Regions from separate parts of the Oxobacter pfennigii genome, predicted to be linked through region 2. Evidence: predicted binding sites of a transcription regulator. Region 2 holds the regulator's gene; each other region holds the start of a gene.
What was found. The regulator HrcA, encoded in region 2, represses chaperone genes, less so after heat shock. The targets are predictions, from matches to a motif close to TGTTAGCACTCNNNNNNNNNGAGTGCTAACA.
Positions count from the first base shown of each region.

Region 1 (8,434 bases), on a different contig from region 2:
ACCGAAATATGCCAGAGAAAGATAAAAGATATTCCCTTTATAACCATAGTAATGGATGAGCTGCAGGGCGAGGCAGGGCTTCGCACCAGATTGGAGAGCTTTATTGACATTATTTCAATGAAAAAACAGGAAGAGAAAATAATTTGAGGTGTGATTTATGAAAAATGAACTTGTTATTACCTTCCCGCACATTGGTAATTACTACATTCCAATATCAAAGCTTATTGAAAATACATTGGACGGAAGGGTTTTAGTTCCGCCTCCCATAACAAAAAAGACAATAGAATTGGGAGTAAGGCACAGCCCTGATTTTGTGTGCATACCCTTTAAATACAATCTGGGCAATTATATTGAAGCTTTGGATATGGGAGCAAATACGCTGATACATGCGGGAGGAGGCTGCCGCTTCGGCTATTACGGCGAGGTTTTAGAGCAGATATTAAAGGATTTGGGATATCAATTCAACTTTTTCAGCCTGGTGGATACCCATAACATGAATATTTTATTCCTTTATAAAAAATTCAGCTCACTTAATCCCTCCCTTAAGCTTTTTCAGTTTATAAAGGCCTTCAGACTTGCAAAGGAGCAAATTGATGCTCTTGACAACATTGACATAATTATCCGGAAAAACATAGGCTTTGAAAAGGTAAAGGGAAGCTTTGAAAATTTATCAAAGGAATTTCATGCAAAGCTTAAGGATACACAAACCATAAATGAAGTAAGAAAATTAGAGGAAAGTTTTTTAGAAAGGTTTAAGAATCTTCCCTTGAACAAGCCGGCGGCTCCTTTGAAAATCGGTATTGTAGGCGAGCTATACACCCTTATGGAACCCTTCTCCAGTTATTTTATAGAGAAGGAAGTTGCCAAAAAAGGCATTGAAGTAACCCGATACATTACTGTTTCCTATCTTATTTTTGCCAAAGAGCACAAGGAAAAGATAATAGTTAAGGAAGCAGCTCCCTATTTGAAATTTGCAATAGGGGCTGACGGTACCGATTCGGTTTCAAGATCACAGGAATTTGCCAAAGGAAACTTCGACGGCATCATACATATAAAGCCCTTTGGCTGCACGCCGGAAGTTAATTCGATACCGGTTATTCAAAACATAAGCAGGGATTATAACATACCCGTAATTTACTTCAGCTTTGATTCACAAACCTCGGAGACGGGTATAAAAACAAGACTGGAGGCATTTTACGACATGCTTTCCATGCGAAAGGAGAATGCATTATGATAAAAGGATATTTGGGAGTAGATATAGGCTCTATATCCACCAAGGCGGTGGTAATAGATGAAAATGATAAGCTTCTTGCCGAAACTTACCTTTGGACGGAGGGTGACCCAATAGATGCAGTTAAAAGGGTTCTCGCAGAAATTGAAAGTCAGATCCAATCCCATGTTCAGGTGGTCTCCATAGGTACAACGGGCTCTGCCCGGGAGCTTATCGGTACCATACTTGAAGCCCAGGTAATTAAAAACGAAATTACCTCCCATGCCATAGGAACTTTATCTATTTATCCCGAGGTGAGAACCATATTTGAAATAGGAGGCCAGGACAGCAAAATAATTATACTCGATAAAGGAATTGTAACGGATTATGCAATGAACACCCTATGTGCTGCCGGTACCGGCTCCTTTTTATCCTCCCAGTCAAAAAGACTGGGCATAGCTGTTGAGGAATTCGGAAGTTATGCCTTAAGGGCGCAAAATCCCACTAAAATTGCCGGGAGGTGCACTGTCTTTGCCGAGTCGGATTTGATTCACAAGGCTCAGATCGGCCATAAAAAAGAAGACATTATCGCCGGACTGTGCCGTGCGGTGGTTACAAATTACCTGAATAATGTAGGCAAGGGCAAAACCATAAAGCCGCCCATAGTTTTTCAGGGAGGTGTCAGCAAAAATCCGGGAGTGGTCAAAGCCTTTGAGGAAATAACATGTGAAAAGATTCTGGTTGATAAAAACAGCCATCTGTTAGGCTCCATAGGTGCTGCAATCCTGGCAAAAAAATCAAAAATAGAAAAGCTCTTCAGCTTCAATATACGTAATGTGGATTTTTCGACAGAGGGAAGAGAATGCGGCATGTGCCCTAACAATTGCGAAATAGTCTGCGTAATGAAAAATAACGAGTTTTTGGACGGCTGGGGAAACCGCTGCGAAAGAGGACTATTAAATGTGAGAAACAAGGTTGTAAATGAGTAAAAGAGGCTGTCGCAAGCAGTGTTTCAAATGCGGCAGCCTCTTTTTTATGTATTTTACAGTGCGCTGGTTATGAATCTGAATATTGTTTCTTCATAGCTTTGAAGCACAGGAGCGGCAAATTTTTCAGCTTTTCCGGTAACTTCGGGGTGAGTTTCCCTGTATTCATTCCAGGTCTTGTAGTATTTATGCCCTGCAAATTCCCTTGATGGCAATACTCCCGGTTTCTGTTCTTCATAGGTGTTTTCCTTGTAGTCGGAATAATTTGTATTCTCATAAACATACTGGAGAACTGCCTTAAGGTTTTCCAGGTTGACGTTTTCCGGAACAAGGACGCTCTTGTCAAAGTCGAACCAGTACCTTCCGCCGGGTGCCAATATATCTATAAGCTCTTTTGCCTTGTCAATACACTGCTCTTTTGTGCCGGTTTTTAATAAAGTTACGGGATAGAATCCGGAAAGTATGTGCTTCTTTCCCAGCTTGTCTTTTACAAGCTTAGGGTCACCGTATTCAAATTTCATCTGTGTATTTTCCGGCAATTCATAAAGATAATCTATAAACCTCATCCAGTTTTGCTCCACAAAAATGGACACACCCTGACCGGAATCAGCCAGTGCCTGGACAACCTTTTTAAATGTAGGCCAATAAAATTTTGCGAAATCTTTTTCTCTCATGAAAGGTCCCATATGTAAAGGAATGAATGTAGTGCCGTCAATTGAGGGCTTGGGTGGTATACCCATTTTTAGGGCTATAGGAACTACTGCTTCGCAGGCTGCCTCCACTTTTTCGGGGAAACGCCTTATATCGGTAACAATTCCCGTAAAGCCCCTTGCCCAGTCGGCAATAATATCCAAGGGTGCCAGTGTGAATCCCCCGGATAAAGGTGAACTTATTGCATAACCATATTTTTGCCTGAGCTTGCCTGTAATTCCTCCATAAACAGCAAAATCATCAAGGAAGGATTTCATAGCTTTTGCGAAGACGATGGATCTTGTGGTCGGGTCTGTGTCTAATGCTGCAAAAACTCGGGGAAGTACTTTGCTCACTATAAAATCATAGGGAGCTTTGATAAGCTCATCATATTCTTCCGGCTCCATGCCAATTACCTCGGGATGCTGCATAAAACCGCTGGAACTCATAACAAACTGCTTTGACTCTAAAATCTGAAATGCCGCAGGGAATCTGAAGGAACTTACAGGAAGGGTATCGGATATGAATTCCTGGCAAACCTTATCGAAAGCCGACTCCCAGAAAGCTGAATTCCACTGCCCTTCCAGTAAGTCATGCCCTGCATACAAAAGGCAGAATTCTTTGCCATATCCTACGGAGATAGGCACTCTTTTAGGAATGAAACCTCTTTTCAAGTCCTGAAAAAGACGGGTTCTTTCCTGAGCAAGATTTAATGCATCTGTCATTTTTACACCCACCTTACAATTTTATTTTACAAATTTCTTTTGATATAAGCATAAAATTCAATAAAAAATTTTAAAATCCTCCTGTTTTTTATAAAGTTCATGAAGGATTGTGAAAAATATATAAATCAAATTAATTAATATATTGCAAGGCTTGGACGTATATTTGTATTATGAATGATTAATATAATCCAATGATTGAGAGAGGGGGAACAAATAATGTGGACAAACTTTTTTTCAAAAGAAATGGGAATAGATTTAGGTACTGCAAATACCCTTATATATGCCAAGGGTAAAGGTATTGTTCTACGAGAGCCATCCGTTGTTGCAGTTAAGAGCGATTCATCTAAGGAAGTTTTGGCAGTTGGCGATGAAGCCAAGCTTATGATAGGAAGGACACCGGAAAATATAAATACCATAAGGCCTTTAAAGGACGGGGTTATAGCCGATTTTGACGCTACCCAGGCCATGCTGAAGTATTTCATTAAAAAGGTGGCAGGCAAATATTCCATGAAAAGCCCTAAGATAGTTGTGTGCTACCCATCGGGCGTCACCCAGGTGGAGAGAAATGCAATTGAAGAAGCCACCTACAGGGCGGGAGCAAAAAAAGTTTATCTTATCCCCGAGCCTGTTGCAGCGGCCATCGGTGCCGGACTTCCTGTTGCGGAAGCTACAGGAAGCTTGGTTGTGGATATAGGCGGCGGTACCACGGATATCGCGCTTTTATCCCTGGGAAACATTGTAGCCAGCCGTTCTTTAAGGATGGCAGGAGACGAACTTGACCAATCCATAATTTCATACATAAGGCGGGAATATAACCTGATGGTAGGAGAAAGAACGGCGGAATTCATAAAGACAGAAGTGGCTTCGGCTCTTTTGCCGGAAACCGAGATATTACTTGAAATACGCGGGCGGGACCTTATTACCGGCCTTCCCAAATCGGTGACTATTTCCTCTCTTCAGGTTTATGAAGCCATTAAAGAGACCATAAACACAATCGTAAATGCGGTAAAATCCGTACTGGAAGAAACTCCGCCGGAATTATCGGCAGATGTAATAGACAGGGGAATTATTCTGACAGGCGGCGGAGCGCTGCTTAAGGATTTGGATAAACTGCTCATGAGTGAAGCCAAAGTCCCCGTTAAAGTTGCTGACAATCCCTTAGATTGCGTTGTATACGGCGCGGGAAAATTTCTTGATAACATAGGAAATCCCAGCATTATGAATTCGCTGCTTATAACCGGCAAGTAAAATTTCTGAGAAAATATGACTCTTGGTATTATGAATTTACTGCTCATAGCCGTAAGGCAATTTATTTTAAAATGAAGTCCGCTCCCGGGCACACCCGAAAACGGACTTTTTAAATTCTTACTTCATCAATTTGCAGATATTATTTGTAAATTCCACCGGATCTGTTACCGGTAGGCCTTCTATTAAGAGAGCCTGGTTATAAAGCAAATCCGTATATAGGCTTAGCTTATCCTTGTCATTTTGATAAGCCTCCTTCAAAATGCTGAAAACATCGTGGTTGGTGTTTATTTCAAGGATTTTATCTGCCTTAAGGTTTTGATTGTTAGGCATAGAGTTTAATATTTTCTCCATTTCTATGGTTAGCTCGCCTTCGTTTGAAAGGCAAACAGGGTAGTTTTTAAGCCTTTTTGAAGCTTTGACACCTACAACCTTGCCGGATAAAATATCCTTCATACTGCTGAATAAGTCAATTGTTTCTTTGTCCTCTGACTTTTTTGAATCCTCTTTATCATCGGATTCTATTCCTAAATCACCGCTGGATACATTTTTAAATTCCTTTTCCTTATAGTTTAATAGCATCCTTATGGCGAATTCATCAACATCATCGGTAAAATAAAGAATTTCATAGCCTTTATCCAAAACAAGCTCGGTCTGAGGCAGCTTTTCTATTCTTTCATTTGACTCACCGGCAGCATAATAAATGTATTTCTGGCCTTCAGGCATCCTGGACACATATTCATCCAAAGTTACCATCTTCTTTTCTTTTGATGAATAGAACATCAATAAATCCTGCAATACGTCCTTGTTGCTTCCAAAATCGCTGTAAACACCGTATTTCAACTGTCTGCCGAAGGTTTTATAGAACTTCTCGTACTTTTCTCTGTCGCTTTTTAAAAGATTTTCAAGCTCGCTTTTGATTTTTGACTTTATGTTTTTTGCGATTAATTTCAACTGCCTGTCGTGCTGCAGCATTTCACGGGAAATATTCAAGGATAAATCCTCGGAATCCACAATACCTTTAACAAAGCTGAAGTAATCAGGCAGTAAATCGGCGCATTTGTTCATTATGAGGACGCCGTTAGAATAAAGCTCCAGTCCCTTTTCATATTCCTTTGTGTAAAAATCAAAGGGGGCGTTTTCAGGAATAAACAAAATGGAGTTATAGCTGACAGTACCTTCCACGTTAAAATGAATGTATTTAACGGGTTTATCAAAGCCATAATGCTTTTCGGAATAAAAGTTTTCATAGTCCTCGGCTTTAAGCTCATTTTTATTCTTTTTCCATATGGGGACCATGCTGTTTAATACCTGCTCTTCCTTATAATCCTCATATTCATTTTCGCTGCCTTCTTTGGGGCGCCTGCCTGTTACATCCATCTTAATTGGATACCTTATAAAATCGGAATATTTCTTAATGATGGATTTAAGCCGGTATTCCTCCAAATATTCATCAAAGCTTTCCTCTTCGGTATTAGCTTTTATTTTTAGAATTATTTCCGTTCCAACTGTGTCTTTCTCTGCCGTCTCTATACTGTAGCCATCAGCACCTTTGGATTCCCATTTATATGCCTCATCACGGCCTAGAGCCTTGCTTATTACGGTAACGGTATCGGCCACCATAAATGCCGAATAAAACCCTACGCCGAACTGGCCAATTATATCATGGCCGTCCTTTAATTCATTTTCTTTTTTAAACTGGAGGGAACCGCTTTTTGCTATGACACCTAGGTTTTCATCCAGCTCTTCCTTTGTCATTCCAATGCCGGTATCTGCTATTTTCAGTATTCTGTTTTCCTTGTCGGCTGTTATTTTAATGAAGTAATTGTCTTTGTCAAAGCTTAAGGACTTATCTGTCAGTGCCTTGTAATAAATTTTGTCTATTGCATCGCTGGCATTGGATATAAGCTCCCTTAAAAAGATTTCCCTGTGAGTGTAAATTGAATTAATCATAAGGTCTAAAAGCCTTTTAGACTCTGTTTTAAATTGTTTTGTTGCCAATTAAACCTCTCCTTTCGCAATGTAAATGCCTGATTGACAGGCATAATTATGTAATAGGTAAGTTATTAGCACTCTAAACTTTAGAGTGCTAATAACTTATAAATATCATATTTTAATTTTAGTGTCAATATTATATGTTTAATTGGCCTATATTACATGGTGTCTTAACTTAATTAATTCTTTTGAGCCGGCTTGTTTCCGGAAAAAACTGCATGGACTATAAATGGAATTGCTACGGCAATAAGGGTTGCATATCCCAAATAAGAATATCCCACTTTTACCAGAGGAAGCAATCCAAACTGTGAAATACAAAAGGTCATCACAGTGAAAACAAGAGAAACCGCTATGCTGCGCTTCATATGCTTCGAAGCAGATGCTTTTTGGTCATTATCACGGTGTTCCAATGCATCTACCACCCTGGTAACAAGGCCGGCAATCATATTTACGCCAGTGGATACTGCCCCTAAAATGATGAGAATGGATATAATAGGCATCAATACTGCTGCTCCCACACCCTTTTGAACAAGGAGCAGCATAGGTACAGCCGTTTTTGCAAGCTCCTCATTATGAGCCACAGCCAGCAGGCCAAACACGGAGATAACCATACATACGGTATTCACAATAAATGTATAGATCATGCTTAAGTTAAGCTGTTTTTCATCGGTGAGGGGTTTCACATGCTGGTACATCAACCCGACAGAAGCAAGCTGAAAAAGGGCATAGACAACAGATGTCCACAATGCGCTTAAAAAGGAGCCGCTTTCTTTTGATCCAACGGGAAGAATACCCTCTCCCAAGCGGGCAATAGTATTTACGATTGTATCCCATTGTGCAATAATATTAGGAACCAGAACAACCAGCAAGCCGATAATAATCATCACCGACAGGGTTGATGCTGCTTTCCTTACAATATCCGTACCATACATAGCTATAACAAAAATGAAAACGCCTATCAAAAAAGTACAGACAAAATAAGGAAGGCCTGTCAATATGTTAAGTGTTGAGCCGCCTGTTGCAAATGCCACAGCCGGAGCCAGGCATATAAGCATAATGTAAACTACTTCATATAGGTTGGAAAATATATGGCGGTATTTACCGTAAAAGCTGTCCGAAAAGCTGCGGTAGTTATAGGTCTTATTCCTGAACGCGAACCTTAGCCCATACCAGAAAAACAAGGCCAGCAGAGCCTGGGCTATTATTGGCATAAACAGCGCCCATATTCCGTAATTGATGAAATATTGATATAACTGGGCTCCCGATGCGAAGCCTCCTCCGAATTGTGTGGTAAAGGCTACAAAGGCAATTCCTATTGCCAGGGGCATTTTATTCTTATCGATCATTTAAAACGTCCTCCTTTATGGTTTTTTCAAAAGTAATCAGCTTACCGGGATTGAGAATATTTTTTTCGTCAAAGGCCAGTTTAACGGACTGAAATAAACGGTACATTCTGTCTCCTATAAAATCCTCCAAAAATTCAAGACGTCCGTTTCCGATACCGTGTTCACCGGATAACTGGCCTCCCAGCTCTTTGGACAGTGCATATAGTTCCTTTAAGCAGGCCTTTGTATTGGATTTCC
Region 1 covers NZ_LKET01000039.1:334,896-343,329, reverse strand. Annotated here, with positions in the region: gene OXPF_RS14900 (acyl-CoA dehydratase activase-related protein) at 1-147, shown strand, start outside; gene OXPF_RS14895 (2-hydroxyacyl-CoA dehydratase) at 158-1,234, shown strand; gene OXPF_RS14890 (acyl-CoA dehydratase activase) at 1,231-2,199, shown strand; gene OXPF_RS14885 (uroporphyrinogen decarboxylase family protein) at 2,253-3,611, opposite strand; gene mreB (rod shape-determining protein) at 3,828-4,859, shown strand; gene htpG (molecular chaperone HtpG) at 4,977-6,857, opposite strand; gene OXPF_RS14870 (YkvI family membrane protein) at 7,031-8,197, opposite strand; gene OXPF_RS14865 (FAD-binding oxidoreductase) at 8,187-8,434, opposite strand, start outside.
Region 1: htpG (molecular chaperone HtpG) is a predicted target of HrcA. The motif match lies at 6,921-6,951, and genes of this name have one in related genera.

Region 2 (8,434 bases):
AATTGAGACCAGTGAGATAATCCAGGGAGTAGTTAAAAAGATAAAGCCGGATTTGGTATTGGTGGTGGATGCTTTGGCATCGAGAAAAATGTCCAGGGTCAGCACTACAATACAAATAGGAAATACAGGCATAAACCCGGGCTCGGGAGTGGGAAACAAGCGTATGGGCTTAAATCAGGCATTACTTGGAGTTCCGGTTATAGCAATAGGAGTGCCAACTGTTGTTGATGCCGCAACCATGGCCAACGATACCATTGACCTTGTAATAGACACCCTGCTTCACCAATCGGAGCAGGGAAAAGAATTTTATAACATGTTAAAGGGTATAAACAGGGATGAAAAATACCAGCTCATTCAGGAGGTATTATCTCCTTATATAGGGGATTTGATGGTCACTCCAAAGGATGTGGATGCCATAATTGATAACATATCAAAGATAGTAGCCAACGGTATAAATATATCCCTGCATCCTTCAATACATCTTAAGGATATAAACCGTTATATAAATTGATATAAATTTTAAAATGATTTTTCTTAAACTCATATATGAAGTCCTCACTGAATATATTTTATAGAGTACAAAAGGTGAGGTGTCATATATGATGCACTTTAAAACTGTCAATTATTCCAACATGATAAAAAGCTCACTGCTGCTGATAATTATTATATTTGCTCTTTTTTTAATGAAAAGCAATATATCAGCAAAATATACGGAAGTTATCAAAGTAATAGAAAACAAAACAAGCCTTCAGGAAGGTGTATCCAGATTAATAATCAATAGTGCCGTACCAATACTTAAGATAAGCATGAATAATGAAGTTGATGATGATTTGCATGAAGGAAATGTTCAATCCTTTTTAGGGTATTTCACAGATGTGGATTTAAAAAATCCCCAGACTTACCTGGCATCTCAAATACCCTTATTGAGTTTATCGGATGCGAACGTTTTGCAGGGCAGCGTAGGAGGAAATTTAAGCAGCATAGAAAGCGCCAATGAAGAGAAGATATCTGTTGAAATTACCGACAGAAACCTTGAGCCTAAACTTCTTGAAAACGTAAAGATTGACAGCAGCAAACCAAAGGTGATAATTTATCATACCCATACAACAGAGTCCTATATTTCAACTCCCGCAAATAATTACGAAATGATGGGGGACCACAGGACCACGGACCAGAATTATAATGTATGCAAGGTAGGAGAGGAGATAAAAAAATATATTGAAAGCCATTATGGCGTTGCCGTACACCACGATATGACTCTACATGATTATCCCAGCTACGAAGGCAGCTACAACAGATCGAAGCCTACAATTGAAAATCTGCTTAAACAATTTCCCGATGCCCAATATATAATCGATGTTCACAGGGATGCTTTCGCAGACAGTGAGGCTGCACGAAAGGTTATGGTTATGGATGTAATGGGAGAACAGGCAAGCAAAATCATGTTCGTGGTGGGAAAGAGCAATCCTCACTGGCAGGAAAACTATTATTCGGCCTTAAAGCTTAATCAAAAAATCGAAGAGCTCTCTCCAGGATTATCAAAGGGCATACTTGTTAAAGACAGGTCCATATACAATCAGGATATTTCAAACAAAGCCATATTGATTGAAGTCGGTTCTGACAGCAATACCTTGGAAGAAGCCTTATTATCGGCAAAAATTTTCGCAAGGGCTTTAGGAGAAGTATTAAAGGATAATCCTTAAATATTTAAATTGAATAGAATAATAAAAAATACACATCCTTATAATAAGGAGTGTATTTTTTATTATTCTTATTTTAATATGTAATTAAGCACTGTATTGACACTGATTATTCCAGTTGATTATAATTTAATAAGATTTTGTAAAGAATGATGTGAAAATTTACTAAAACACACTCAAGTTTTGAGGAGGATATTAATGGCTGGTGATAGGCAGAAAAGAATCAGAAATTTTTGTATAGTTGCCCATATAGACCATGGAAAGTCAACATTAGCCGATAGGTTGATAGAAAAGACGGGTACTTTGACAGAAAGAGAAATGGACGAGCAGATTCTTGATAATATGGATTTAGAGAGAGAAAGGGGCATAACTATAAAAGCCCAGGCAGCCAGACTTGTATATAAGCATACCGACGGAGAAGAGTATATATTGAATCTTATAGATACTCCGGGACATGTGGATTTTAATTATGAAGTATCAAGAAGTCTTGCTGCATGTGAAGGGGCGGTGCTTATAATCGATGCCACCCAGGGGATACAGGCACAGACCTTGGCCAACTGCTACCTGGCATTGGACCATGACCTTGAAATCGTTCCTGTAATAAATAAAATCGACCTTCCAAGTGCCGAACCCGATTTAGTTAAAAAAGAAATTGAAGATATAATAGGTTTGGAAGCCGAAAACGCACCTTTGATATCTGCAAAACAAGGTGTGGGGATAGAAGATGTTTTAAGAGATATAGTGGACAAAATACCGCCGCCTGTGGGCGATGTGGATGCTTCCTTAAAAGCATTGGTATTTGACAGCTATTATGATAATTACAAAGGTGTTATTGCCCATGTAAGGGTGAAAGAAGGAATCATTAAAAATGGAATGAAAATAAAAATGATGGCAACTGGCAAGGAATTTGAAGTAGTGGAAGTGGGTATTTTCAGACCTAGTATGGTACCAATTGATGAATTATATGCAGGTGAAGTTGGCTACATTGCTGCCAGTATGAAAAACGTAAGGGATACCAGAGTAGGAGACACAATAACAGGGGCTTTAAACCCTACAAAAGAACCCCTTCCGGGATACAGGCCGGCCATTTCAATGGTATTTTGCGGTATTTACCCTGCCGATGGTGCCAAATACAATGAGCTTAAAGATGCATTAGAAAAACTTCAGTTAAATGATGCTGCCCTGTCCTTTGAGCCCGAAACATCGGTGGCATTGGGATTTGGTTTCAGATGCGGCTTTTTAGGACTTCTCCATATGGAGATTATTCAGGAAAGACTGGAGAGGGAATATAACCTTGATTTGATCACTACAGCTCCAAGTGTTATTTATAAGGTTAATAAAACAGACGGCACTGTTTTTGATATAACAAATCCTACAAACCTGCCGGCAGCTTCTGAGATAGACTATATGGAGGAACCCATTGTAAAGGCAACCATAATAACTCCTTCCGATTATACAGGACCCATAATGGACTTGTGCCAGAACAGAAGGGGTACTTTTAAAGATATGCAGTATATCGAGCAAAAAAGGGTTATGCTTCATTATGAAATGCCCCTTAATGAAATAATATATGATTTTTTTGATGCTTTGAAATCAAGAACCAAGGGGTATGCATCCTTGGATTACGAGCTAATGGGTTATAAAAGGTCGGAGCTTGTAAAGCTTGATATACTTTTAAACGGCGAACAGGTGGATGCACTGTCTATGATTGTACCTAACGAGAGGGCATATGACAGAGGCCGTGGCATTGCAGAAAAATTAAAGGAAGCCATTCCAAGGCAAATGTTTGAAATACCGATACAGGCTGCCGTAGGATCGAAAATAATAGCCAGGGAGACGGTTAAGGCATTAAGAAAAGACGTATTGGCCAAATGCTATGGCGGTGACATAACAAGGAAGAAAAAGCTTTTGGAAAAACAGAAGGAAGGGAAAAAGAGAATGAGACAGGTAGGCTCCGTTGAAGTTCCCCAGGAAGCTTTTATGTCCATTTTAAAAATCGACTAGGAGGGGTTGAATGTGAAGGAACTGGGACTTTATATACACATTCCCTTCTGCAAGTCAAAATGCTATTACTGTGATTTTAATTCTTACAGCGGCAAAGAAAGCATACAAAATGAGTATATAAAATGCCTTATAGAAGAAACAGAAAAAAACCTTCCATTAATAAAGCAGTATGATATAAAATCAATATATATAGGTGGGGGTACGCCCACCTATTTAAATTTGGATTCTTTAAAAATGCTGTTATCATACTTGAAGCAGTTTGTAAGCGCTGATATTGAGTATACCTTAGAAGCTAATCCCGGAACGTTAAGTGAAGATAAGCTTAAGTTAATGAAAAGAAACGGAATAAACAGGCTAAGCATGGGACTTCAATCCTTTGATGATTCTTTGTTGAAAAAAATAGGAAGAATCCATAAGTCAGGAGATTTTATACATAATTACAATCTGGCAAGAGGGCTGGGTTTTGATAATATTAATATGGATTTGATGTTTGCAATTCCCGGCCAGAGCATGGATAGCTTTTTAAATACGTTAAATGAAGCAATAAAATTAAAACCGGAGCATGTATCCTGCTACAGCCTTATTATAGAAGAAGGCACCGCCCTTTATGAAGATTATAAAAAGGGTCACATAAAGGAGACTGATGAGGATAACGACAGGAATATGTACCACCTGGCCATTTCAAAATTAAAGTCTGCAGGATATGAGCAATATGAAATATCAAATTTTTCTCTGCCTGATTTTGAGTCCAGGCATAATATCATATATTGGAAATGCAATGAATATTTAGGTTTAGGTGCCGGAGCCCATTCTTTTATTAATGGAACAAGGTTTAGCAACATATTAAAACCCGAAGAATACATTAAAAAAATAAATGAGGGGCATTCTCCGCGTTTTGAATATAATGAGCTGACTTTGAGAGACAGGGTACAGGAATTCATGTTCATGGGGTTGAGGATGAATGAGGGTGTAAGTTACGATGAATTTCATGAAAGATTTAAGCAGGACATGAAAAAGGTATATGGAGACAAGATAAAAAAACTCATCAATTCAGGGCTTCTCAAAGAGGAAGGCAGGAAAATAAGTCTCACTGAGTTTGGCAGGGATGTATCCAATCAGGTCTTTGTTGAATTTATTTAATAAAGTCTTGACAAAATAAGTGTGTAGTGTTATTTTAAAATCGTAATCTTTAGCACTCAACGCTTTAGAGTGCTAACAAAGAGGTGATTTGATGGATTTAGATGAAAGGAAAAGGCAAGTTCTCAAGGTACTGATAAGTGATTATATAACAACAGCCGAACCTGTTGGTTCCAGGACAATTGCCAAAAGGTACGGCCTGGGTATAAGTTCAGCTACAATAAGAAATGAAATGGCCGACTTAGAGGACATGGGCTACCTTGAACAACCTCATACCTCAGCAGGCAGGATTCCATCAGATAAAGGTTACAGAGTTTATGTGGATCATCTGATGAACGCCCAGAAATTAACCAAAGAGGAGATAGATTTAATCCAGAACAGCATTTATAAGGCTGCCTTAGGTGAAATAGACAAGATTATAAAAGAAACATCAAAGGTTTTATCGATTTTGACCAATTATACTACCCTTGTAACATCTCCACAGGCTAAGAAAAGCTCTGTCAAGCACATACAGCTCATAGCCGTTGACAGCATGAATGTAGTGGTTATTGTGGTTACAAATTTCGGTACGGTAAAAAATTCAATGGTGAAGCTTTCACAGCCCATTACATCAGAAAAGCTTGCCACAATAAACAATATTTTAAATGATAAACTTAAGGGATTGACTATCGAAGAAATAAATTTAAATATCATTTCCGATGTTCAAAGGAACGTGGTAGGATATAATGAGATATTCAACGAAATTATACCTATTTTATGCGAGAGCTTAAATATAATAGATGATGGCGACATATACCTTGAAGGAAGTTCAAATATATTTAATTATCCTGAATATAATGCTATAGACAAAGCAAAAGCTTTTTTATCCGTTTTGGATAAAAAGGATTTTCTCTATAAGCTTTTATCCAGCGAAGATGAAAACACGAAAATATTCATCGGCCATGAAAATGAGCATATTGAGATAAAGGATTGCAGTTTGATTACCACCACCTATAAAATAGGTGATAACGTGGTTGGCTCCATCGGTATAATAGGACCCACCAGGATGTATTATTCCAAGGTGCTGGCAATACTGCAATGCTTTAGAAGCTATCTAAACGACGCACTTACCAGCTATTACAACGACAAATAAAAATGCAAATCGATGTTTGAGGTGATTTAATGTTTAATGAAGATAATGAAAATATATCCGGTGAAGATATAAAAGAACAAACAAATAATGATGACAGTATAATGAATGAGGACATCACAAATGCATTGGATGAAATAAAAGTATTGAAAGAGGAACTTGCAAAAAAGGAAAAGGAAGTTAAGGAATATATGGAGCTTGCTCAAAGAGCCAGGGCAGAATTTGAAAATTACAGAAAAAGGGCATCTAAAGAGCGGGAACAATTATACGCGGATATAACAGGTGATTTGATAGTAAAAATTCTGCCGGTTATCGATAATTTAGAGAGGGCTATGCAGTCATCTTCCGAAGGAATTGATGCCAAAAGCCTTTTAGAGGGCATAACCATGATAATGAATCAGTTTAAGGATATATTGAGCAAGGAAGGTTTAGAAGAGGTTGAAGCACTGAATCAGCAATTTGATCCTAACATCCATAACGCTGTAATGCATGTGGAGGATGAAAATTTCGGTGATAACACAGTCGTTGAAGTATTCCAGAAGGGGTATAAAATAAAAGACAAAGTTTTAAGACATAGCATGGTAAAAGTAGCGAACTAAAAAAATTAAACATATGAAATAAAAGATGTATAATAATGGTTAGCATTTAAGGAGGAATAAAAATGGGAAAAGTAATAGGTATCGATTTAGGTACGACAAATTCATGTGTTGCCGTTATGGAAGGCGGAGAGCCGGTAGTAATTCCTAACGCTGAAGGAGGAAGGACTACTCCCTCGGTTGTAGCTTTTTCTAAAACCGGAGAAAGAATGGTAGGTCAGGTTGCCAAACGTCAGGCTATAACCAATCCTGACAGGACGGTTATATCAATTAAGAGACAGATGGGAACAAACTATAAGGTAAATATAGATGGCAAGGATTATACTCCCCAGGAAATTTCTGCAATGATTCTTCAAAAGCTGAAAGCCGACGCAGAAGCTTACTTAGGCGAAACTGTAACTCAGGCCGTTATAACGGTACCTGCTTATTTTAATGACAGCCAGAGGCAGGCTACAAAGGATGCAGGAAAAATAGCCGGCCTTGAGGTTTTAAGGATAATAAACGAACCTACGGCAGCATCATTGGCCTATGGTCTTGATAAAACTGAGAACAGCCATAAAATATTCGTATATGATTTAGGCGGCGGTACTTTTGACGTTTCCATACTGGAACTTGGCGACGGTGTTTTTGAAGTAAAATCCACCAACGGTAATACAAAATTAGGCGGAGATGACTTCGACCAGAGGGTAATGGATTATCTTGCAGATACATTTAAAAAAGAAAACGGAATTGATTTAAGAAACGATAAAATGGCTTTGCAGCGTCTTAAGGAAGCAGCAGAAAAAGCAAAGATAGAATTATCAGGAGTAATGAGCACCAACATAAATCTGCCCTTCATAACAGCAGATGCTACAGGTCCAAAGCATTTAGACATAACATTAACCAGGGCAAAATTCGATGAATTGACAGCAGATTTGGTTGAAGCGACAATAGGTCCTATGAAAAGAGCTCTTGAGGATGCAGGTTTAACAATAGATAAAATAGATAAAGTTGTTCTCGTAGGAGGTTCCACCAGAATACCAGCAGTACAGGAAGCTGTCAAAAAGTTTACCGGAAAGGAACCGACAAAGGGAGTAAATCCTGATGAATGCGTGGCTGTAGGCGCCGGTATTCAAGCGGGGGTATTAACTGGAGAAGTAAAGGATATTTTATTGCTGGACGTTACTCCATTGTCTTTAGGTATCGAAACCTTAGGCGGCGTATCAACAAAATTGATAGAAAGAAATACAACTATTCCTACAAAGAAGAGCCAGGTGTTCTCGACTGCTGCAGACGGTCAAACAAGCGTTGAAATACATGTGCTTCAGGGCGAAAGGCAGATGGCAAGGGATAACAAGACTTTAGGAAGGTTTACTCTGACAGGTATTCCGCCTGCACCAAGGGGAGTACCTCAAATTGAAGTAACCTTTGATATTGATGCAAATGGTATAGTACATGTATCGGCAAAGGATTTAGGAACAGGAAATGAGCAAAAAGTAGTTATCACTGCTTCCACAAACCTTTCAGATTCGGAAATTGAAAATGCCGTTAAAGAAGCAGAAAAACATGCCGAAGAGGATAAGAAAAGAAAAGAAGAGATTGAAGTAAGAAACAACGGTGATTCTATTGTATATCAGACTGAGAAGACCTTGAAAGAATTAGGAGATAAAATATCCGATTCAGACAAGGCAGCCATTGAAGAAAAGATGCAAAAAGTCAAGGATGCGCTATCCGGCACCGATATCGAAAGAATCAAAACAGCAACGGAGGAACTCACTCAATCTTTCTATGATATTTCTTCAAAGCTCTATCAGCAACAAGGAGGGAATCCCGGTCAGGGTTTTAACCCGGGAGCCGGCCCCGAAGGCTTCAACGGCGGTGGAGACGAC
Region 2 covers NZ_LKET01000032.1:243,040-251,473, reverse strand. Annotated here, with positions in the region: gene gpr (GPR endopeptidase) at 1-511, shown strand, start outside; gene spoIIP (stage II sporulation protein P) at 600-1,703, shown strand; gene lepA (translation elongation factor 4) at 1,899-3,704, shown strand; gene hemW (radical SAM family heme chaperone HemW) at 3,717-4,844, shown strand; gene hrcA (heat-inducible transcriptional repressor HrcA) at 4,936-5,973, shown strand; gene grpE (nucleotide exchange factor GrpE) at 6,003-6,569, shown strand; gene dnaK (molecular chaperone DnaK) at 6,632-8,434, shown strand, end outside.

Region 3 (8,434 bases), on a different contig from region 2:
CTTATCCCAGGTAGGAAGATCCATATCCTTTGACAATGCTCTAATATCTGCTTTATTAAGCCCGGCCTCAAGTAGAGGACTTCTTACTCCTAATTCCCTTGCCGCGTCCATTCCCGGACGGTAATCTCCTTTGTCATCAACATTGGCACCGTCTATTATATATTTAAAGCCTTCTTCTTTTGCGGTTTGAGAAATTTTTGTAAACAATTCTTTTTTGCAGTGATAGCACCTGTCAATGGGATTTTGAGAGAATCCGTCTATGTCAAGCTCCTCGGATACAATAACCTTATGCTTTATTTTGTTATTTCCAGCAAACATAATAGCTTCATTCATTTCTCTCTGGGGAAATGCCGCCGAAGAAGCTGTGATTGCCATAACCTTGTCCCCTAAAACATCCGAAGCAACTCTAAGCAAAAATGTACTGTCAACCCCTCCGGAAAACCCAAGTACAACGCTTCCCATTTCTTTTAATATTTCTTTCAGTTTATCGAGTTTTTCATTTATGCTCATAAAATACCTCCCACATAACTTTCTAAGTTAGCTGTTGCATTTGAAACACTGCATACGTTGTTTCAAATGCAACAGTCCCTTTCATCTATTCTAATATTATATACAACTTATATTAAAAAGAATAGGCTTAATTAAGTTAATGATACCTAAGTTGAAGCCCTAACTTTATTTGTGTCCCCTTTCATTATTTCTCCCCGTTCCTAAATACTAAAGGGTCTGAAATGAAAAGAGGGCGGACATTGTTTGTACCCCTGAAGAAATAATGTTACACTGAATAATGTTAAGGGACACTCTTAAAAGAGTGTCCCAACTTTATGTGTCCTTTGGTTCAGTTAACTTTTTATTTGATTTTATTTTAGTACATTCCGTCCATTCCGCCGCCTGGCATTGCAGGTGCAGGAGGATTCTTTTCAGGTATGTCAGCAACTACGGATTCAGTGGTTAAGAATGTTGCTGCAACGGATGCCGCATTCTGAAGAGCGGATCTTGTAACCTTTGTCGGGTCAACGATACCGGCTTTAATCATATCAACATATTGTTCTTTAAGTGCATCAAAGCCTACGCCTTCAGGGCTGGTGCTTACTTTTTCAAGTATTACAGAGCCTTCCAAGCCTGCGTTTACTGCTATCTGTCTTACAGGTTCTTCAAGAGCGCGTTTTACGATATCAATACCTGTTTTTGTTTCTCCCTCAGCGCTTAATGCTGCAACTGCCTTAATGGCATTTACATAGCAAGTTCCGCCTCCGGGTACTATTCCTTCTTCAACAGCTGCCTTTGTAGCTGCCAAAGCATCTTCAATTCTTAACTTCTTTTCCTTTAATTCAGTTTCGGTAGCTGCACCAACCTTGATTACTGCAACACCGCCTGCTAATTTGGCAAGTCTTTCCTGAAGCTTTTCTCTGTCATAGTCGGAAGTAGTTTCCTCAATCTGTGACCTGATTTGAGCTACTCTGTCCTTGATAGTCTTCTTATCGCCTTCACCATTTACGATGATTGTATTTTCCTTTGTTACTTTAACCTTTTCTGCTCTTCCTAACATGTCAATTTTAGTATCTTTAAGTTCATAGCCTAATTCTTCGGTTATAACTCTGCCGTTAGTGAGTATTGCTAAATCCTGGAGCATTTCCTTTCTTCTGTCGCCAAAGCCGGGAGCTTTAACGGCAACGCAGGTAAATGTTCCGCGGAGTTTGTTCAATACCAATGTTGAAAGGGCTTCGCCTTCAACATCTTCAGCAACTAGCAGGAGTTTCTTGCCCTGCTGTACAATCTGTTCAAGAACAGGAAGTATTTCCTGTATGTTAGCTATCTTCTTATCGGTAATAAGTATATATGGGTCATCCAATACAGCTTCCATCTTTTCTGTATCAGTTACCATGTAAGCAGAAATATATCCTCTGTCAAACTGCATACCTTCAACAACATCAAGTTCAGTTCCCATGGTCTTGGATTCTTCAACGGTTATAACTCCGTCGTTTCCTACCTTTTCCATAGCATCTGCTATAAGAGTTCCTACGCTTTCATCGGATGCGGATATTGCTGCAACTCTTGCGATATCTTCTTTACCGTTTATAGGCTTGCTTATTTTCTTTATTTCATCAACTGCCACATTAACAGCCATGTTTATTCCTGTTCTGATTTGCATGGGGTTTGAACCGGCTGCCACGTTTTTCAAACCTTCTCTTATAATAGCCTGTGCAAGAAGTGTTGCTGTTGTAGTACCGTCACCGGCAACGTCGTTAGTTTTTGTAGCGACTTCTTTAACAAGCTGAGCCCCCATGTTTTCAAAGGGGTCTTCAAGCTCAATTTCCCTTGCAATTGTAACACCATCATTTGTTATAAGGGGTGCACCGAATTTTTTGTCTAATACAACATTTCTTCCCTTAGGTCCTAAAGTTATCTTTACAGTATCGGCAAGCTTATCAACGCCTTTTTGCAATGAACGTCTTGCGTCTTCGCCAAATTTAATCTGTTTTGCCATTATATTTCCCTCCTATAGAATTATTCTACTACTGCCAATAAATCGTCCTGTTTTAAAATTGTATATTCTACTTCGTCAAACTTAACTTCTGTTCCGGCATATTTTGAGAATATTACTTTATCTCCTACTTTAACCTGCATAGCAACTTCTTTGCCTTCAACTATACCGCCTGGGCCTACTGCAACTACTTCAGCCATCTGGGGTTTTTCTTTGGCAGTACCGGGAAGTACTATTCCGCTCTTTGTTGTTTCTTCGGCTTCAATCTTTTTAATAACAACTCTGTCACCTAATGGTTTAATATTCATTGTAACCCTCCTTATAAATTATGTAAATTTTATTTAAAAATCATTTTGTTAGCACTCACCATACGCGAGTGCTAATTACAATATAATATTAAAAAAAAGGTACAGTATTAGCAAATACTGCATACCTTCTAAAAATGCCCTATTTTCCCATACTTTATTATTTTTTCAATTTATCATAAGAATATACCGTATTCCTTAAATTCTCTTAGTTTTACTATTTTTTAATAATTTTTAATATATTCAAGACCTTGATAATATATCTATTTTTCTAACCTCATCGATGTTTCTGAGGCTGTTTATAAGGTCTTCCACGCCTCTTGTCATCTTTACTGTCTCCATAGAAATCACAATGAGCGCCATACCGTTTATGGGTATGTTTTGATTTATGGTAAGAACATTTGCCTGGCTTTCGGCGATAGTCTCCAATATGTTTGATAAGACTCCGGGAACATGCTGAACATTAAGTGAGAAGGTGACTATTTTTGCCCTTTTGTTTTCATAAAACTCGAAAACGCTGTCCTTGTACTTATAATATGTACTCCTGCTTATATCCACATTTTTGCATGCCGTGTTTATGGACATCTTCATATCCGTTTCCAGAAGCTTTTTTACTTCTACTACTTTTTTGAAAACCTCCGGCAGTACAGAGCCTTCTATTATATAATACTTGAGCTCCATTACATCACTCCCTCATTTTTATCATTCTGTTGTTTATGGTGACAGCTCCTATAATATATTCAAAGTATCTGTTGGACATTTTTTTGTTTAGAAATTTGTTCAAGGCTATGTCGCTTAAATCATAGGAATATACCGATTGCCTGAAGCTGTCCAAACCGGTGCACAGGGGCTCTCTAGTACACAGGATCTCAGGCTGTACAATGCGTCCTTTATATTCGGGGCGGCTTTTTTCGGATTTTACCACATAGCTATTATACCTCTCTTGGCTAAATTTAGAAATAATAGAATTTGCTTCTGTGTCTGTGTCAAATATCTGGTTTAAGTTTCTGCGGAATATATTCGAATACTCTATAAGCCTTTCAATGCTGTCTCTTTGCCAAGGGTTATCCTTGTTGGTATAGGCTTCACAGCTATGAGAAATTATTTTTACAGGAACAATGGAAATATCATCTGCCTGCGAAAGAACATCTGCCTCTATAACTAAAAATTCAGTGTTGTATTTTTCGAAATAGCCCTTGGCCTTTATATCTGCCTGCAGCTTCATTAACACTCTGTCATTTAAGACTATTTCTTCCCTATATATAGAATAAGCCATAGCCGGACTGTCTCCTTTAAAATATCCGGCGGCACACAATTCGTCCCTGCAGATTATCATAATAATGCTTTCACTTGAAAATCTGGGTTCTATTATTACCTTGTCAAAGCTTCTTTCCTTGTAATACTTCATTGAGTTTTGAAGCTGGCTTTCCAAGCTTTCATTATTTATGGAAGGCAAAATCGGCGGAATATATATTATCCATTTGATAATATCTTCTTTTGCTCTTAAAGTATCAACGGTATTTCTCAATTCTGCAAAATCAATTTTGATTTTGTGATCGTGTCTGTCTCTTAAACTCAAAGATTCTTTATAATCATCAAGTTTAATCTCCCGTTCCATCTCCTTTTGTTGCCTGCCTCCACGGTAATAGGTTCCCTGGGATTGGACTGAGACGAGCCCCTTTTCGGGATATCTCAAGGCAGTCAGGCTTCCTCCCATGCTAGCGCCCTGGTCGATATTTATGGTATTATTGACAAAAACCGCCTTGGAAACGGGAGTATGTCCGTAAACTATCATAGGTTTTCCGTAATAATTCGCTGCCCAATCACCTCTTATAGGAAGCCCTTTATCGTCAACTTCCCCCGTCACATCGCCGTACAGTACAAAATCAATTATTTTTTTTGACAGCTTTCCAATCATTTCTTCCTTTATTCCTGCATGGGCTACAACAAGATTGCCATTGTCCAGCATCAAATAAAGAGGAGAATTTTCATATAGCTCCAAAAAATCATTTTTAATTTTCTTTGCTTCGCTTTTTTCAAGCTTTTCGTATTCCTTGACCGTAGTTTCCAATCCATTCTTTATCTGCACCTTGCTGCCTTTTAAGTATCTGTAAAATTTATTGCAGTGATTTCCGGGTATATAAAGGGCATTTCCCGAATTGACCATATTGATGACGGTCCTTATAGTATCCATTGTCCTTGGTCCTCTGTCCACGATATCACCTGCGAATACAACCTTTCTTCCGTCAGGATGGCTGTATTTGAATCCATTTTTTCTGTAACCAAGTTTGTCTAGGAGCATTTCAAGCTCGGTACAGCAGCCGTGAACATCGGAAATTATATCAAACAAAGCTTTATCTTCAGTTTCTATATTATAGGAAACAATTTCATGTTTGAAATCATCGGCATCATTCTCATTCAGTACGATCACTTTGTCAAATCCCTCGTTTTCAACAGATTTTAAAGATTTAAGAAAAGCAGCATATTGTTTTTCTATAACATAACGCGACACCTTTCTTTGTCTTAAATTATTTCTTTCAATGGCAATTTCAGTGGATATATCAAATGCCAAGAGAATAGAATAATAATTATTGTCCTCTGCCAGGTCTAAAAGCTTTCTTCTTGCCTCGTGAGATACTGCCGTCGAGTCTGCAACCACTAATTTTTTAAGGTTCATTCTCTTTTTTATAATGTAATAAAAAAGTTCAAAGGCCTCTTTTGATACTTCCATATTCTCTTCATCATCGGAAACCAGAGCCCTGCATCTGTCAGAAGATACAACTTCAGTATCCTTGAAATTTTTAAGCGCAAAAGTAGACTTACCGCATCCGGCAATGCCGCAAAGCACAATAAGGGAGGTTGCAGGAATCTCAATCTTCATATTGCTCCACCTTTCACATAATACTTACCGTGAATTTCGGCCATTGCCCGGAGTAATTCTAAAATTACAGCTTATATAATAATTCTACGTCAGTTAGGTTAATTTCATCCATATTATATGAACAACATAATTCAAAAATAAAAAATATAAAAGTCTTTTTCGAATATTTTTCTTAAAAAGACACATATTAAGAATAAGCCGAAGTTTAATAAAACACGGGGGAACCAAATTTGGGGTGAATCGCGAAAGCGTAGGTTATGCCTTTACCGAACCCGTCAGCTAACCTCGTAGGCAAAAGGGGGTATACACATGAAAAAAAGAGTATTTTTACTCGTTGTTGCAGTGCTAATCGGATTAGGATCAGGCAGTGCATTTTGCAGGGATTCAAAGGACGATGACAGCACCTTCATCAAAATATTCACGCCATATCATAATATGAAAAGTGTCAATGTTCCTTCTGAAAATTCTTTGTCCGTTACAGCCTTTAAAAGCAATGAATCAAATAATTTCAAGTATGAACTTACAGATGATGAAGTTGAGCTTATTGCGAAGGTTGTATATGCTGAAAGCAAAGGTGAACCCTTCATTGGAAAAATAGCTGTTGCCTCTGTTATAATCAACAGGCTGTCGCATCCTGAATTCCCCAAGACTATTAAAGATGTTATATACGAAAAAAATGCTTTTTCCTGTCTGGATGAAAGGTATATGGATATAAATCCGGATGCTGAATCCTATATGGCAGTGGATGAGGCACTAAGGGGAAATGACCCTACAGATGATGCAATTTTCTATTATAATCCGAAATCTGCGACAAGTACTTGGATGAAAAATGCCACTAAAAATAAACCAACAACAATAGGCAGACATGTGTTCTTCAAATAAAAAACAAAAGCCGTATTAATTTACGGCTTTTGTTTTTTATTACGAAGTAACAAGGTTTCCGGGACCCGCTAGCAATCTTTGATTGCTATTAGCGGGTGGGGTTCTTATTTTTTTTAAAAAGCTATACGCTTATTTCCTTGCCCTTCAAATCCCTGGCATAGTAAAACAAATACTGCTGGGCAAAACCCGCTAATTTTTTAAACTTCTCCTGTCCGAATTTTTCTATTTTAGGCAGGCTGACATCTGGAGCAAGATAAAAATGCTGCATAACCCTTTTTACCCACACATCAACAGGGAAAGCCTCATAATAATACATTGAAAAAAGCAATATGCAGTCAGACACCTTAGGCCCTACCCCGGGAAGCTTCATGAGCTCATTTCTGGCTTCAGCATAAGTAAGGTTTTTCAAATTATATAGGTCTATCTCTTTGTTAATTACCATTTCCACAGTCTTTTTTATATATTTTGCCCGAAAGCCTGTATGGCAGCTTTCAAAATCCTCAACAGATGCATCTTTTAAATCTTGAGGGGAAGGAAAGGAATGATAAGTATTTCCTTTATATACAACAGGCTTTCCCCACTTTTCGGATATTTCTTTTATGGCTCTTTTAATCATGGGTATCCTGTTATTTGCAGATATAATGAATGAAATCAAAGTCTCCCATTCGTCCTGTTTTAAAATTCTTATGCCTTCTCCGAAGCCAATGGCTTCTTTTAGAGTATCATCCTCTGAAAGCTCGTTTTTGATTTTTCCATAATCCCTTCCCATATCGAAATAATCATACCAGAGACCATCAAATTCCTTCTTATCCGTATTATCCAATACAAGGGTTTGTCCATCTTTTTTCACATTAATTACTCTTCCCTGTACGACGCCGGTATAGCTTCCGTCACCTTCTTCATACCACCTGAAGCACTGGCCGCAATCAAATACATGTTTAGGCTCAAAATCCCGAATATTCTCTATGATAACTTTCCCGCCATCTTCCATAATTCTATTGTTCAAAGTAGTTCCACCTCCTTAGCCGATATAAATACATATATATTATTAAAACATAAAACCTGGCCTTACGCCAGGTTTTTAGTTATTTCAACAAAGTTTCAACAGCATTTTTAAAATCATCTCTTGATAAAAGGCCTACTGAGCCCTTTGGAGTTTCACCGCTTTTAAAATAAGCAACCGTAGGTATGCTTCTTATGCCGTATTCCATGGAAGTCTTGGGATTTGCGTCGGTATCAAGCTTGCAGAACTTTACTTTACCTTCGTATTCGGCAGCTACTTCTTCAAAAATCGGTGCAAACATTTTGCAAGGACCGCACCATGTAGCCCAAAAATCCACTACTACCGGAATATTCGATTCCAATACTTCCTGATGAAAACTATCATCTGATAAAACTACAATATTCTTTCCTGCCATATTATCTACCTCCTGAAATTTCTGATATACTCAATAATTTTTAAACCTGCAATTGCTCCCTGGCCTACTGAGACAGATACCTGTTTTATGGTGCCGGCACAATCTCCTGCAGCATACAGGCCCTTTAGATTGGTCTTTTGTTCGTCATCGACTTCTACTGTCCCGTCTTTTATTATAACACCGAGTTTCCTTGCAAAATCAACGGAAGACGCAGTGCCATAAGCAATAAATACAGCATCGAATTTTTCCTCATTACCGTCCTCAAATATAATGCTTTCCAAAAATTCTCCGCCATTTAATGATTTGAGCTTCCCTTCAAAAATCTTTACACCTTCAAAATCTACAGTCTTTTTGTTTCCGTTGGTCAAAAGGGTAATATCTTCAGTGAAATGCTTCATTTCTTCCAATTCGTTTTTGGCATATTCATTATATCCTAAGATAGCTACCTTTTTTCCTTTGTAAA
Region 3 covers NZ_LKET01000016.1:31,429-39,862, reverse strand. Annotated here, with positions in the region: gene larE (ATP-dependent sacrificial sulfur transferase LarE) at 1-510, opposite strand, end outside; gene groL (chaperonin GroEL) at 866-2,488, opposite strand; gene groES (co-chaperone GroES) at 2,509-2,793, opposite strand; gene OXPF_RS01825 (ACT domain-containing protein) at 3,034-3,471, opposite strand; gene OXPF_RS01820 (AAA family ATPase) at 3,476-5,671, opposite strand; cyclic di-AMP (ydaO/yuaA leader) riboswitch at 5,858-5,980, shown strand; gene OXPF_RS01815 (cell wall hydrolase) at 5,981-6,553, shown strand; gene OXPF_RS01810 (DNA-3-methyladenine glycosylase family protein) at 6,675-7,544, opposite strand; gene trxA (thioredoxin) at 7,639-7,971, opposite strand; gene OXPF_RS01800 (NAD(P)/FAD-dependent oxidoreductase) at 7,977-8,434, opposite strand, start outside.
Region 3: groES (co-chaperone GroES) is a predicted target of HrcA. The motif match lies at 2,840-2,870, and genes of this name have one in related genera.